4 regions of the Bradyrhizobium sp. AC87j1 genome follow, and region 4 is predicted to be linked to each of the others. Evidence: riboswitches for the same ligand, from Rfam matches in the RefSeq annotation. Region 4 holds a riboswitch; each other region holds the start of a gene.
The links. Region 4 has a riboswitch for cobalamin ahead of CV770_RS00040 (energy-coupling factor ABC transporter permease). Riboswitches for the same ligand answer to the same signal wherever they lie in the genome.
Positions count from the first base shown of each region.

Region 1 (3,593 bases), on a different contig from region 4:
CGTATTGCTCGTCGCTCATAGCGCCTCGGGCATGCGCCGCACGGGCATTCCGGACCTCTTTGGTCTGCGGAAACGATCCGATCGTCGTGGTAGGAAAAGCCGGTAGTCCGAAACGATTGCTTTGGATCTCGGCACGACGGGCAAATGGGCTCGCGCGCCGACGCATGGTCTGGTCGATCGCTTTCATCCGGACAGCGACATTGGCATCATGGATTTTCGGCGAAGTCCGGCGGACAGTCGCGGCACAGTCCGACTCGGCAAGAGCTAGCGCAACATTCTGGTCGCCTGTGAGTGCCCGCGCCAGGATCGCGAGCTCTCGCATCTTCTGGACCGCGAAAGCAAGCCAGCTCTTGACGTCGGAAGCGAGCCCGGTTTCGAGTTCAACATCGACCGGCACATGAAGCAGCGAGCAGGATGGGGCAATCTGTACACGATCCTTGCCGAGCTTCGCAATGGCGGGTTCGAGCCGCTGGCGCAGCGACGACAAATTCGACCGCCATACATTCCGGCCGTCGACGACACCGAGCGACATGACGAGATCACTTCGGCCGCCAGCGATGATCTGGTCCAACAACTGTGGCGCTCGAACCAGATCGAGGTGCAGTCCGGCGACTGGCAGGCTCAAGGCGGTGTCCAGATTGTCCCCGAGATCGCCGAAATAGCTGGCGACTAAGATCTTGATGGCTGGCCCCTCCTTGGCGAGCCGGTCATAGGCATGTCGCAAAGATTGTCGCGCCCTCTCATCCAGATTAAGAACCAGGCAGGGCTCGTCGAACTGAACCCAATTTGCCCCACGTTTGGCCAATTCCTGCAGAACCTCGATATAGGCCGGTATCAGTTCATCCAGTAGTGAGAGTGGCTGGAACGCAGGATCGGGACTCTTGCCGAGTTTTAGGAATGTGACCGGCCCGATCAGGACAGGGCGGGTCTGAAAGCCAAGGGCCTTGGCTTCCTCATACTCCTCGATCGGCTTGCGAGAGCATAGCCTGAAAGTCTGTCCCCTGTGAAACTCGGGGACCATGTAGTGATAGTTGGTGTCGAACCACTTGGTCATCTCCTGCGCGGGTGCGCCAAATCCGCGCGGTCCGTGACCGCAACTCGCATCCTGATCGTCGCATTGTGATCCGCGGGCCATGGCGAAGTACGTCTTGAGCGAAACGGATTCGGCTTTCGAGGCGTAGATCTCCGGGATGGCGCCAACCATGACACTTGTGTCGAGCACCTGGTCATACAGCGAGAAATCGTTCGATGGAATGACCGTGACGCCGATAGATTTCTGACGAGCCCAGTTCGCGGCACGCAGGCCAGCTGCATCCTCGAGCAACTGCTGTTCGCTGCTTTTTCCGGCCCAGTAACTTTCGAGAGCGAGTTTGAGCTCGCGCCTTGGACCGATGCGTGGCGTTCCGAGGGTGGCAACCGGAAGGGAGAGAAGAGTCATAGCGTGAACCCCATGTTGGGGGCAAAGGCCATGGCGGACGCAGGCAGGGGAAGTCGCGCGGTGCGACGGCTGCTTGGCGCACCACCGGGACACCCCGCCCGTGGACGAATACATTGTCGGGGCAGGTCTCCTGGCTCGCGGGTCATCGCTTCTGTCCGGCCTTCCCGAAGCCGCGCAGGCTTCAGTGACGTCGTTGGACAGCGGCTTGCCGCTCACAGTTGCGGGGGCAGCGCCGGCATTGTCACCGGCTTCCCTCTTAGCTCCGGATCAAATGGAAACCGGAGAACCTCGACGGCTTGGATTATCGGCAAGAGAAGTCTTCCGTCAACCTCTCAGATTATGTCTCAAGCTGATGCTGCGACATCTGCTACGCGAATCACCGTGCATCACGTTGAGATGATGTAGAAGCGCTTTCAATCGGCGATATCGGAATGATCATCGGAGCTGCCCGCGGGCCGCACGCCAGATTGGTGGAAGGGACAAATGCGGGCTTGCGCGGTCGGGACTGCCACCTCGAGCAGAACGCATCTCCGGCTTCCCAGCGGTTCTTGAGGACGTCCACCATCCAGTCACCTTCTCGGCCAACAGGATCCGTGTTGAATACGCCCCAGCTGGCAAGGCCAGCAACATACCCCGCCAGCACGTTGATTTGCAGTTCAGCAAGACTCCAAATGCTCGGCGGTGAAGATCGGCTTCGCGTCGTTGGCCGTCAAACGCACCATGGCCCATTGGCCGCAAATGCCCAAACGCATGGCAGAGATCGAAACGCACATTCTGGCAACGATACCGGACCAAACCGTCGCGTGACGAGGATGCATAAACCGCGCTGGATAGCGCTGAAAGGAAACATCGAGACCTGCCAGTCGGAAAGTCGACAAAGAGGACACAAAAGCGGTGTGAAATACCGTCCATCACCTGGCACGAAGAATGCAAGACTTCGGCATGCCCAGTCTCCTCCTGCTGGGCATGTCCGGCACAGCAGATTGAAGCTGTCGCCGGCAGCGAAGTTAGCGGCGCGTGACATAGAGGGGAGCGCCTGCTCGCACGGGACACCATCGGTCTCCCCGTCGCGTCGCCGCTAACTTCTTGCGCTCGCGCATAACAGGTTAAAGGTTGCCCCGCTTTAGAATGACGTGTGGATGAAAGCAGATAGGCTGACAGTTATGAGGAAAATGTCTGGAAGACGCGCGTTATGGTTTTGTCTCGGTCAATCCCTGATCTGCCTGGCCGGGTTGGCTGCGACGAGCAACAGTGTTCGCGCCAACGAGAGCCCCCTTATCGAAAGATTCAAGTCAACGTGGCGAGCGCAAGACGGCGAGACAATAGAACAAATTATCTCCAATGTCTCGAAGGTGGCGCAGTTCGTCCCTCGAATGTGGGGCGTCGCTGAACTTGACGAAAATGACCATGTTTTCGTTTCGTGGACCAGGCACCGCGATGATACATCAGACGAACAATACGTTATCACCTGGAAGATCGCGCTCGACGGCACGATTCAACTTGCGTCGACCTATGCCAAACCGATGGAATTGGGCTGGCGCGCCCTGGCGCTCTCGTTGATCGCCAGTGAAGTCAAGGATGGCGAAAGGGACGCAAATTTTGGCTTTCTGCATGATCCGAGCAACTTCAACTTTGTGACGACCATGCAAGGCCGGCTCGGCGATCTTCTGAGGCAGGGCCGCTGCACTATCGTTGAACCTGTTGGAGTGGACTACTTGCCGAAGCAGAATGACAAGCCGACCGAGAAAGGTGATCTGTGGCGCGTTTTGCTTTTAGTGAACTGTAATATCCCAGGGCCCCGTTTTTTTACATACAACGGGGTCATCACTTTCGAGAAGAGCGAAGGGCAAGATTGGGAGCCGCAATCCTCCTTTGCCAAGCGTATCGCGGCCTTTCCTCCTGGCTCCTGGTTCGCTCGCATGGAGCCAATGGAACAGGAAGAGTTAGAGGGGAGCGAAGGCCCTCGGTAAAATGGTCGCGCAGAGCAAGATCGCGCCGTAGCTCCTTTACGGCCGAACGTCTGAGGAACTACAGACATATTAGCTCTAGTTTACGCCTTCAGCAGTCGCGAGCCTTTCCTGCAGCTTTCAGCCCGTCAGGAAAAAGTCGGGCAGCACGATTACCTCCGATTCCTTCTGCGAGTAGCCGAGCTCAG
Region 1 is NZ_PTFE01000042.1:13,156-16,748, reverse strand. It holds gene metE (5-methyltetrahydropteroyltriglutamate--homocysteine S-methyltransferase) at 1-1,438, opposite strand, end outside; cobalamin riboswitch at 1,542-1,744, opposite strand; gene CV770_RS21540 (nodulate formation efficiency C protein) at 2,611-3,408, shown strand.
Region 1: linked by a shared signal. The riboswitch ahead of metE (5-methyltetrahydropteroyltriglutamate--homocysteine S-methyltransferase) and the one ahead of CV770_RS00040 (energy-coupling factor ABC transporter permease) in region 4 are both predicted to bind cobalamin.

Region 2 (3,593 bases), on a different contig from region 4:
ATGGCGCCCCGTCCGCATCGTCTCGGCGCGCAATGGCTCGCCATACAGCCCCTCCAAAAAATCGGCGGTCGGGCTTTTAGTCGAGGCGCCATCTGTTGCATTGTCCTCGCTCACCGCTTGAGTCGCCTGAGAAATTGCTGCCGCCTTGAATGCCTGTTTCTTTCGGTGCCCGACCACTGATCCTGGCCGCCCGGCGTTGTGGTCATAGTAGAAACATTTCGGCCGCGCCGCCAGCTACGAACGGTCGAGCGCCGCTTCACAGACGGGTGCCCATGGTGTCCCTCTCAGCGACTTGCGCCACACGTGGGCGCAAGAAAGCGTGAGCCATCTTTAACCAGTCTTTAGCGTCGTTCCCGACGAACCGACCGTGCCACCGCGCAATTGACGGCGAGCAGTTTTAGTCGCGGCGAGAAACGACATGATCAACGCACATCGTGCGTGAGCGGCCAACGCGCGATTGGTACTCTTCGAGATCCACTTCGCGCGTCAGGTGCGAGTAACGAATCTTCAAAGCTGGCGTGAAGTTCGCCTTCTTCGATGCCCGCTTTGCCGCCGTCCGCACTGATGCGATGGCCGACAAAGACCTCGCGTCGGCACGTCTTGCGGTCATGTTCCCTCAGGGTAGCAGCACTATATTTGAGCCGAACCGGGTTGCCGCGCCTTTTCCATTGCGACCCTGCACGCGGCCGGAAAGGTCAGTGCGAAATCCGTCCTGAACTCATATTCTTTGACCATAGTACGGGGAGAGACGATCCGGAAGCGCCAATATCGGCGTCCACTTGGCTTCTTCCCGTACCCGCGCTTCCACTGCGACGTGTCAATCCGCACATCACCCATGTTCGGCCTTGATACCTCGAAAATTACACTCTGCCCTAGCGACCGCGCTTCAGGGCATCAACTCCTTCGGCTGGTAGGCGTTGGGCTCGCCCTTGATGTTCCGAACTGGTCCAATTCATCCGAGCGACTTACACGCCAAGTAAGCGTCGGCTCATACAGCGTGACGGACGGTTGCCCAATCGTGTGGCGGATCGAACAATTTTAGCTCCTGTGGTTGTGCCTCCAAGCGGCGCCTCAGAAATCGCCCATCAATGCGCCCTTTCCAACAACGCGCCGACCAGCCTTGATTGATCTCGCTGCCTGCCACGATCAGCATGAGCGGCTCCTTCACGCGGCGAGCAATGCGCCGCAGCGTAGCCGAGTCCAGATCGCTCATTGCCGCGGCGCCACCGGATGCGAGTGCCAATCGCCGAGGTAATCAACGTCACCCGCGCTATCCTGAAAAGCCCGCCGAATCTCTGCGACCTGCCAAGCGTGATCAGGCACGAAACAGTGTCGCCCGTGAAGGGCGTGCGGGCCGGGACCGCGAAGGTCGACTACCACCCGGTCTTTCCCCGCGCGCCCAGCCGAGAAGAACTCCGCCATTCTCAAGGGGGACAAATTCGCAAGCAAGTTTGCACATTGCCCGCATCACGTGCGAAGAAAGCAAGACGTTCATTCCCCGGCCCAAACAGCGTGGATGTGGGGGGCAATCAAACGCTCCCAGCGTGGCAGCACACGTGCTCTGTTTTGGCCTTGCAGTGTCAGGATAGACACTTGCCAGGTGCCGGGGTCGTACTTCCCTTCTGAGAGCAATCCGACCGCACTGCGGACGACTTCAAGCGAGACTTCTTGCAGATCAAAGCCTCCTCCGGTGAATGTAGGCGCATTGCACCCTAACGGCGTGACGATTCCGGTATTATCGAGACGCGGTTTGGATATATGTTTCTCGTCCTTCCAATGTTCATGGAGGCAAACCAAGCAGCTTTTGGAATCGTGAACAAAGCGCGCGACCACGCCGCCTGCGAGCCCCACGGTCGCGTAGCCTCACATAAGGCACATTCAGTTGGAAAGTGATTCCCCGAGCCAAGCCCCTGCCAGGGCGAGGGGTGGAGACTCGACGGGAAGCACTTACAGCGGACATCGCCGAGTGAAGGGATAGTCCAGACCACGAACGCCGCAAGGGTAAGAGGCGACGCGATCGGATCATGAAGCGTTTCAAATCGTCCCGTCAGGCTCAATTTTTCTGTCAGTTCATGATCAGGTCGCGAACCTTTTCCACATCCTCTCTCTCGGAGCCGTCACTGCCGACTTCCGTCGTGTTTCGCGCGAGCGAGCCTTTGCGACTTGGCGCGAGATCTCCACGACAAGCGCTCGCCGAACCTTGACCTCGGGGCTGCTCCAATTCGTTAACTTGACGGTGCCGCTTGACGAATCTCTGCGAGCGGCGCCTATATGTAGCCCGTCACGGTCTTCCATTCCCGCATCTCGTAGGATGGAAGCTAAGAGGGAACCCGGTGCGCCGGCAACGGCTATTCCGAGGCTGCCCCCGCAACTGTAAGCGGCGAGCGGTTGTCATCATGGTCACTGGCGCGACAGCGCTGGGAAGGCCGACAGCCCCAGCGACCCGCGAGCCAGGAGACCTGCCGCGACTGAACGAAAGTCCTCGGGCGGGGTGCCCCGGTGGGTCGCTTGCAGCCGGGCACATTTGCCAGCTCTCCTCGCAAGTCGTCCGCGCGGCCCCAGCGCCTAACATCGCGGGGTTGCCGATGTCGCCGTCTTACGATTTCGATCAGCATGGTCATCTCGTCGCGCCACCGGGTGTGCGGCCGCGCCTAGCGCAGGCGAAGCCTGCCGCGCCTGAGCCGTGTCTGGTGCCCCTTTCGCCATCGCCGGCTCCGCTGCCGTGGCCCCTCGCGCCATCGCCAAAGCCGCCCGACCTCACGCTCGATCCGTCGCGCGACGACTTGTTGACGTCGTTCGGCAAGCTGACGCTGACCGACCGTTATCTGCTCGCCGGCGAAACTTACCAGGACATGTTCGGGCGGGTGTCTTGCGCTTTCGCGGACGATGTTGCGCATGCCCAACGTCTCTATGATGCGATGTCCCGGCTATGGTTCATGCCGGCCACACCGGTGCTCTCCAACGGCGGGACCACGCGCGGCCTGCCGATCTCCTGCTTCCTCAACTCGGTGGCGGACTCGCTCGAAGGCATCGTCGGTACCTGGAACGAGAACGTCTGGCTTGCTTCCAACGGCGGCGGCATCGGCACCTACTGGGGCAATGTTCGCTCGATCGGCGAGAAGGTGAAGGGCGGCGTCACTTCAGGCATCATCCCGTTCATCCACGTCATGGACGGCCTGACGCTGGCGATCAGCCAGGGCTCGTTGCGGCGCGGCTCGGCGGCGGTCTATCTCGATATCCACCATCCCGAGATCGAGGAGTTCCTCGAGATTCGCAAGGCGTCCGGCGACTTCAACCGAAAGAGCCTCAACCTGCATCACGGCGTCAACGTCACCGATGAGTTCATGGGTGCCGTGGGCGCCGGCACCGCGTTCGCTCTGCGGAGTCCGAAGACTAACGAGGTCGTCCGCCAGATCGATGCCCGCCAGCTGTGGCAACGCATCCTTGAGAACCGGCTCCAGACTGGCGAGCCTTATCTCTTGTTCATCGACACCGTAAACCGCGCGCTCCCCAAGCATCAGCGCGAGCTGGGCCTCAAGGTCTCGACCTCCAACCTGTGCAGCGAAATTACCCTGCCGACCGGCATCGATCAT
Region 2 is NZ_PTFE01000122.1:3,288-6,880, reverse strand. It holds gene CV770_RS36135 (hypothetical protein) at 1-114, opposite strand, end outside; gene CV770_RS41885 (hypothetical protein) at 398-610, opposite strand; gene CV770_RS41880 (hypothetical protein) at 989-1,213, opposite strand; partial or broken gene CV770_RS36130 (IS6 family transposase) at 2,007-2,191, shown strand; cobalamin riboswitch at 2,268-2,481, shown strand; gene CV770_RS36125 (ribonucleoside-diphosphate reductase subunit alpha) at 2,586-3,593, shown strand, end outside.
Region 2: linked by a shared signal. The riboswitch ahead of CV770_RS36125 (ribonucleoside-diphosphate reductase subunit alpha) and the one ahead of CV770_RS00040 (energy-coupling factor ABC transporter permease) in region 4 are both predicted to bind cobalamin.

Region 3 (3,593 bases), on a different contig from region 4:
GCCTGCGGAGCCTTCGATGCCGTCAGGGTCGGCGACGCTGCGCCCGAGCATCTGATAGCCGCCGCAGAGACCGAGAACATGGCCGCCCCTGCGGTGATGCGCGAGCAGATCGATGTCCCAGCCCTGCACGCGCAGGAAGGCGAGATCGCCGCGGGTGGATTTCGAGCCGGGGATGATGACGAGGCGGACATCGCCGGGGATGGCTTCGCCGGGGCGTACCATCACGAGATCGACGCTCGCTTCGAGCTTGAGCGGATCGAGATCGTCGAAATTAGCGATCCGCGACAGCGCCAGGCACGCGATCTTGCATTGGCCGGGCTTTCGCGCGTCGCTCAGGCCGAGCGCATCCTCGGCCGGCAGCTCGCCGGCGCGGGCGAACCAGGGCAGCACGCCAAGGCCGCGCCATGCGGTCTTTTGCTCGATCAGCTTGTAGCCATCGTCGAACAGCGTGGGGTCGCCGCGGAACTTGTTGATGACAAAGCCTCGGATCATCGCGGCATCGTCGGGGTCGATCACCGTCTTGATGCCGACCAGCTGGGCGATGACGCCGCCGCGGTCGATGTCGCCGACCAGCACGACCGGCACGTCGGCCTTGCGCGCAAAACCCATATTGGCGATGTCGGCCTTACGCAAATTCACCTCGGCCGGACTGCCCGCGCCTTCGACCAGAACGAGATCGGCGCGCGCCTTCAGCCGCTCAAAGCTCTCCAGCACTGCGCCCATCAGTGAGGGCTTCATGGCCGCGTAGTCGCGCGCACGCGCGGTCGCGATGCGCTTTCCGTGGACTATCACCTGCGCGCCGACATCGGTCTCGGGCTTGAGCAGCACGGGGTTCATGTCGGTGTGCGGCTCGACGCCGGCGGCGAGGGCCTGCAACGCCTGGGCACGGCCGATCTCGCCTCCGTCGATGGTGACGGCGGCATTGTTCGACATGTTCTGCGGCTTGAACGGGAGCACGCGCAGGCCGCGCCGCGTGAAGGCACGCGCGAGACCGGCGACGATGAGCGACTTGCCCACGTCCGAGCCGGCCCCCTGGATCATCAGCGCGCGTGCCATCGAACTCAGAACTCGACGCCGGCCTGTGCCTTGATGCCGGAGCGGAAGGGATGTTTCACCAGCGTCATCTCGGTGACGAGATCGGCGATCTCGATCAACTCGTCCTTGGCGTTGCGGCCGGTGAGCACGACATGCGTCATCGGTGGCTTCGAGGTGGTCAGAAACTCGACGACCTCGGCGATGTCGAGATAGTCGTAGCGCAGCGCGATGTTGATCTCGTCGAGCACGACCATGCGCAGGCTCTCATCGAGAATCAGCTCCTTGGCCTTCTCCCAGCCGGCGCGCGCGGCGGCGATGTCGCGGGCGCGGTCCTGCGTCTCCCAGGTAAAACCTTCGCCCATGGCGTGGAACTGGCAGAGGTCGCCGAAATGGCCGGTGAGCAGGCGTCGCTCGCCGGTATCCCAGGCGCCCTTGATGAACTGCACGACCGCACAGGGGAAGCCATGGGCGACGCAGCGGACGATCATGCCGAAGGCCGAGGAGGACTTGCCCTTGCCGGCGCCGGTGTGGACGATGATGAGGCCCTTTTCGCCGCTCTTGGTCGCCATGATCTTGTCGCGGGCGGCCTTCTTCTTCGCCATTTTCGTGGCGTGGCGAGCGTCGGTTTCCTCGGCCGTTTTTGTATCCGGTTCAGGCGTCATCGGTCCCGGTCCTTCGGCTTGACAAGTGGCGGCCACCGGCAAATGGTGGCCCAGCGTTGGTTCCTGTCCTATGACAGGCGAAGAGGGAATGCGATAGGGTCCGAATCGGCAAGATTTGGGTCCAAAATGCAGCCGCCCCCGCGACCGTGACCGGAGAGATGTCCGAAGCCACTGATTCCCGCGGGAATCGGGAAGGCGGGGATCGAAGGGGAAAACCCTGCTCCGCAAGCCGGGAGACCTGCCTGCGCGGACGAGTTTTGGACCGGCGGACGGGGTGTTCCGCGACGGGGAAAACGGGCCTTCTGAAGAATGGTCCGTGTGCCTCATCGCCTCCCGCTGTTATCTGGAAGAGGCGATGACCGTCACACTTCACGTCTGCATCACCTGCCGTGCCGGCGAGACGCCTGGCGAGGGCGAGGCGACGCCCGGCAAGCGCCTGCATGGTGCGATCCTCGACGCCGGCGTGCCCGAAGGCGTCAATGTGGTTCCCGTCGAATGCCTGTCGGCCTGCAATCAGGGTTGCTCGGTCGCGCTCAGCGCGCCCGGCCGGTGGTCTTACGTCTATGGCCGCCTGTCGGATGCGAATGCGCAGGATGTGGTCGCAGGCGCCGCGGCCTATGCGGCCGCGCCTGACGGCCTCGTGCCCTGGCGCAGCCGGCCGGAAATATTCCGCAAGCAGTCGCTTGCCCGCATTCCCCCCATTGCCGTCGTGCCGGAGGCCGCCGAATGAATTCGCTCGCAAAAGTCCCCGTGACGGTGGTCACCGGTTTTCTCGGCTCTGGCAAGACGACGCTGATCCAGCATCTGCTCAGCAATGCCGGCGGCAAGAAGCTCGCCGTGCTCGTCAACGAGTTCGGCAGTGAGGGCGTCGACGGCGAGATATTGAAATCCTGCGCCGACGCCAATTGCCCGGAGGAAAACATCGTCGAGCTCGCCAACGGCTGCATCTGCTGCACGGTTGCCGACGATTTCATTCCGACCATGGAAAAACTGCTGGCGCGGCCGGTGCGGCCCGATCACATCCTGATCGAGACCTCGGGCCTGGCGCTGCCGAAGCCGCTGCTGAAGGCATTCGACTGGCCGGAGATCCGTTCGCGCATCACCGTCGACGGCGTGATCGCGCTGGCGGATGCCGAGGCTGTCGCCGCTGGCCGCTTTGCACCGGATCCGATTGCAGTCGAAGCGCAGCGCGCCGCGGACGAGAATTTGGACCATGAGACGCCGCTGTCGGAAGTGTTCGAGGATCAGATCGCCTGCGCCGACATCGTGCTGCTGACCAAGGCCGACCTCGCTGGGGCGGCGGGACTTGAAGCGGCCAAGGCTGCCATCACCGCCGAGATGCCGCGCCGCGTGCCGATGCTCCCCGTGACCGACGGTGCGATCGATGCGCGCGTCATCCTCGGTCTTGGCGCTGCCGCCGAGAACGATCTCGCCGCGCGTCCCTCGCATCATGACGGCGAGGAAGAGCACGAGCACGATGATTTCGCCTCCGTCGTGATCGACCTTCCTGAAGTCGCCGACGTCGATGCGCTGGTCGCATCCGTCCAGAAGCTGGCGCGCGAGCAGAACGTGCTGCGCGCAAAAGGCTATATCGCGGTTGCGGGCAAGCCGATGCGCCTCTTGCTGCAGGCGGTCGGCCAGCGCGTGCGCCATCAGTTCGACAAGCCCTGGGGCGCAGGTCACAGGCGGTCGAAGCTCGTCGTGATCGGCGAGCACGGCGATATCGACGAGGCCGCCATCAAGGCAGGACTAGGTATCTGATGCACGTCGTCTTCCGCGAGAGCCGCGGTCTGGAGGAGACCGCGACGCCAAGGGATATCGGCCAGGACCCGGCCGATCTCGTGGTGCTCTCGTATTCGGATTCAGATCTCGCGGCGTTCGCAGCCGGCTGGCGGC
Region 3 is NZ_PTFE01000027.1:6,239-9,831, reverse strand. It holds gene CV770_RS16285 (cobyric acid synthase) at 1-1,056, opposite strand, end outside; gene cobO (cob(I)yrinic acid a,c-diamide adenosyltransferase) at 1,062-1,697, opposite strand; cobalamin riboswitch at 1,738-1,957, shown strand; gene CV770_RS16275 (DUF1636 family protein) at 2,053-2,427, shown strand; gene cobW (cobalamin biosynthesis protein CobW) at 2,424-3,458, shown strand; gene cobN (cobaltochelatase subunit CobN) at 3,458-3,593, shown strand, end outside.
Region 3: linked by a shared signal. The riboswitch ahead of CV770_RS16275 (DUF1636 family protein) and the one ahead of CV770_RS00040 (energy-coupling factor ABC transporter permease) in region 4 are both predicted to bind cobalamin.

Region 4 (3,593 bases):
TGTTCGGTCGCCTGCAGGCCCGCAAGCTCGATCGCGAGCTGCTCCAGCCGGCCGAGTGCGCCGGTCGGCTTTGTCAATTGCGCCTGCCGCGCGATTGCCGCCTCGCGATGGACGGCGGAGACGTCGGGGCAGTTTCGGGTGACCCATTCGGGGAGCATACTGCCTCGCTTACGGCCTGCGCTTCAGAATGTAGCTGTCCATGATCCAGCCGTGCCGCTCGCGCGCTTCCTGCCGCGCCGCGACGATGCGCGGGCCAACCTCGGCGAGCACGCCGGACATGACGATCTGGTCGGGCATGCCGAGATAGGCGCCCCACCAGATCTGCAAGCCTTCCGGATCAAGCGATTGAAACGCCGTGCCGCCATCGAGCATCACCACCACGGTGTCGACACCTTGCGGCCAGCCGCCTTCACGCAAACGCCGCCCGGTCGTGACCAGAAAGGGCTCGCCGATGTCGTTGAGCGGCAGCGCATGGGCCGCGCACAGCGCCTGGATCGAGGTGATGCCGGGCACGACTTTGATCGTCGGCAACGGATTGAGCCGCCGCGCAATCCGCAACGAGGAATCATAGAGCGAGGGATCGCCCCAGATCAGCAGCGCAACCTTGCCCTCACCTTCGAGATGGTTTGAGACCGTCTGCGACCAGGCCGCGGCAACCGCATCGTGCCAATCGTCTACGCCTTTGCGGTAGTCAGCTTCAGCGACGTCGCGCACGGGAAGGTCGAACTCAGCGATGGCTGTCTTGTCGCTGGTGAGCACATCCGCGCAGATCGTCCGCCTGAGATCGGCGAGATCGGACTTCGCCGTTCCCTTGCGCGGGATCAGGACGAGATCAGCGGCGTTGATCGCTCGAACAGCGGCGCGCGTGAGCTGGTCGGGATCACCGCAACCGATGCCTATCAAAGAGAGCGTGAGCATCGCGAACGCGACGGGCGGCCCTGCGGCCGCCCGCTCGCTTGTCTCTCAGGCCGCGTTGTGCAGGCGCGGGGTGACGAGGCCGGGCGCGGTGACGCCGCGCAGCGACTTCGCCAGCGCCAGCACCGCGAGATCGGCGAGCGGCTCGATCACGATGACCAGCGCATAGGACGCGGCGAACGTCGCGATGTTGGCGAGATTGGTCATGGCAAAACCGGAGCCATAGACCGCCCAGAACGCCACCCAGGCGATCACGCCGGCCTGGTAGGTCGTCGAGAGCGCCAGCGCCTGCCGATACTTCAAATCGACATAGGCGGTGTTGCGCGAAATGATCCGTGTGGCGATCGCCTGGATCGCGAACAGCGGCACCAGCAGCGTCGTGACGTTCATGCCATATTGCGGGATGTCGACCGGCTCGAAGAAGACGCCCTGGAGCAGCAGGCCGAATGCGAGGCCGAAGGCCGCGGGCGCCGCACCGAACAGCAGGAACAGTGTCGAGCCGAGAATGAAGTGCACCTCGGAGACGCCGACCGGGAAGTGCGGCAGGATCTCGAAGAAGGTGAAGACAAGGACTGTGGTGGCGAGCGTCCGCGCCGCGAACGACGTGATGCCCTGCTCACGCACGGTCTCCACCGCGAGCTTCAGCGCAACGCCGCCTGCGGCGATGCCGGTTGCGTAACTCAACACGAGCTTGGCGCCCGTCACGACCCCGGGTTCGATATGCATGGCTCAATTCCTTCCTGCCGTCACACCCGACGGCCTTGGCCTCAAAACGTGCAGGGCCGGTCTCCTGGCTCGCGGTTCCCCGGGATTTCCGGCCTTCCCGGACCTTGCGGCCCAGTGGCTGATCGGAGTCCCTCACCGCTTACAGTCGCGGGGGCGGCTGGGGTTTTGGGCGCCGCAACTGGGTCCGCCCACCCCCATTCCCGATTATGCTCCGGCGCTTTGCGCCGCGTCGAGCACCATGCCTCTCTTGTGTGCCCCTTTCGCTGAGCCTGCGTCAAGGGGCGAGCGGCGGCCAAGGCCGTCATGACGGATAATCCCCCGCCAGCGCCCCAAACAGGATCACGGCGGCCGTCGAGGCGGCGCCGCCGCGCGCAAGCTGCTCGGCAAGCTCGGCGATGGTGGTGCGGACCAGCCGTTCGTCGGGGCGTCCGAGGGATTCGGCGAACAGCGCGGGGGTATCCGCAGCGAGCCCGTGCGCGATCAACTTTGCGACAAGCGCCGGGAAGGTGCGCCGGCCCATATAGACCACGGTCGTCGCTTCAGGGTCGGCCAGCGCCGCCCAGTTCAGGTTGGGCGGCAGCTCGCCGGTGACATCAGCCCCGGTGACGAACTGCACCCGGCGCGAGGTATGGCGCCGGGTCAGGGGAATGCCGGCTTGCGCCGCGGCAACACAGGCCGATGTCACGCCGGGAACGATCTCGTAGCCGATGCCGGCCTCACGCAGCGTCTCCAACTCCTCCTCGAGCCGGCCGAAAATGCCGGCATCGCCCGACTTGAGCCGAACCACGCGCGCGCCGGTTGCGGCATAGTCGACTAGCAAGCGGTTGACGTGGTGCTGCTTGGTCGAGGGACGCCCTGCCCGTTTCCCCACCGCGACGAGATTGGCGCCGGGCCGGGCGAGATCGAGGATCGCGCCGGAGGCAAGATCGTCATAGAGCACGACGTCGGCTTCGCGCAGCCGCGCGGCGCCCTTGAGCGTGAGAAGCTCGGGGTCGCCGGGTCCGGCGGAGATGAAGGAGACGAATCCGCTCACCGGTCCTCCGCGATCAGATGAAAGAACGTGCCGGTGGCGTGGCCGCGCTGCGAGCCGGTCTCGGCGATGACTGCGCCAGTCGCATCATGCACTACGGCCAGCGGCATGTCCGGCTGGGCAAGAATGGTCGAATAGTGGAATTCGTGGCCGCGCAGGCGCGCGCCGGAGCGATGTCCCGGCATCGGCGCGGCGAGTTCGGCCAGACGATAACCGAGATGCATGCGACGCTTGGCAAAGCTCGTCTCGAGGCCAAGCAGGCCTGTCATCTCGTGGCGGACACCGTCCGCGTCGGTCAGAGCGGTTCCCAGCACCATATAGCCTCCGCATTCGCCGTGCACCGGCCGCGTTTCGGCGAACGCGCGCAGGCCGCTGCGAAAACGCGCATTGGCCGCGATCTTGCCGGCATGGAGCTCGGGGTAGCCGCCGGGCAGCCAGCACACGTCGGCGCTCGCGTCGGGCGCCTCATCGGAGAGCGGCGAGAATGTCGAGATCTCCGCGCCCGCCCCGCGCCAGGCTTCCAGCATATGCGGATAGACGAAGGAGAACGCCTCGTCGCGGGCCAGCGCAATGCGCTGCCCCGGCGGTGTCACGTTCAGCCCATTCGCGGCAGGTTGCGGCGACCAGCTGGCAGCCGATCCCAGCACCGCATCGAGATCGACATGCTCGGCAACGAAGCGAGCGGCCTCGTCGATCAGCTTGCCGATCTCGCCCTGCTCTTCGGCCTGCACCAGGCCGAGATGTCGCTTCGGCAGGTTGATCTCGGCGTGACGCGGCAGCGCGCCGAACACGGCAATGCCGACGCCGTTGAGCGCACGCCGCACGAGATCTTCATGGCGCGGGCTGGCGACGCGGTTGAGCACGACGCCGGCAAGCCGCACACCGGGGCGATAATCGCGAAGGCCTGCGGCGATCGCCGCCG
Region 4 is NZ_PTFE01000001.1:3,543-7,135, reverse strand. It holds gene cobT (nicotinate-nucleotide--dimethylbenzimidazole phosphoribosyltransferase) at 1-158, opposite strand, end outside; gene cobF (precorrin-6A synthase (deacetylating)) at 169-918, opposite strand; gene CV770_RS00040 (energy-coupling factor ABC transporter permease) at 964-1,641, opposite strand; cobalamin riboswitch at 1,679-1,897, opposite strand; gene cobA (uroporphyrinogen-III C-methyltransferase) at 1,943-2,674, opposite strand; gene CV770_RS00030 (cobyrinic acid a,c-diamide synthase CobB) at 2,671-3,593, opposite strand, start outside.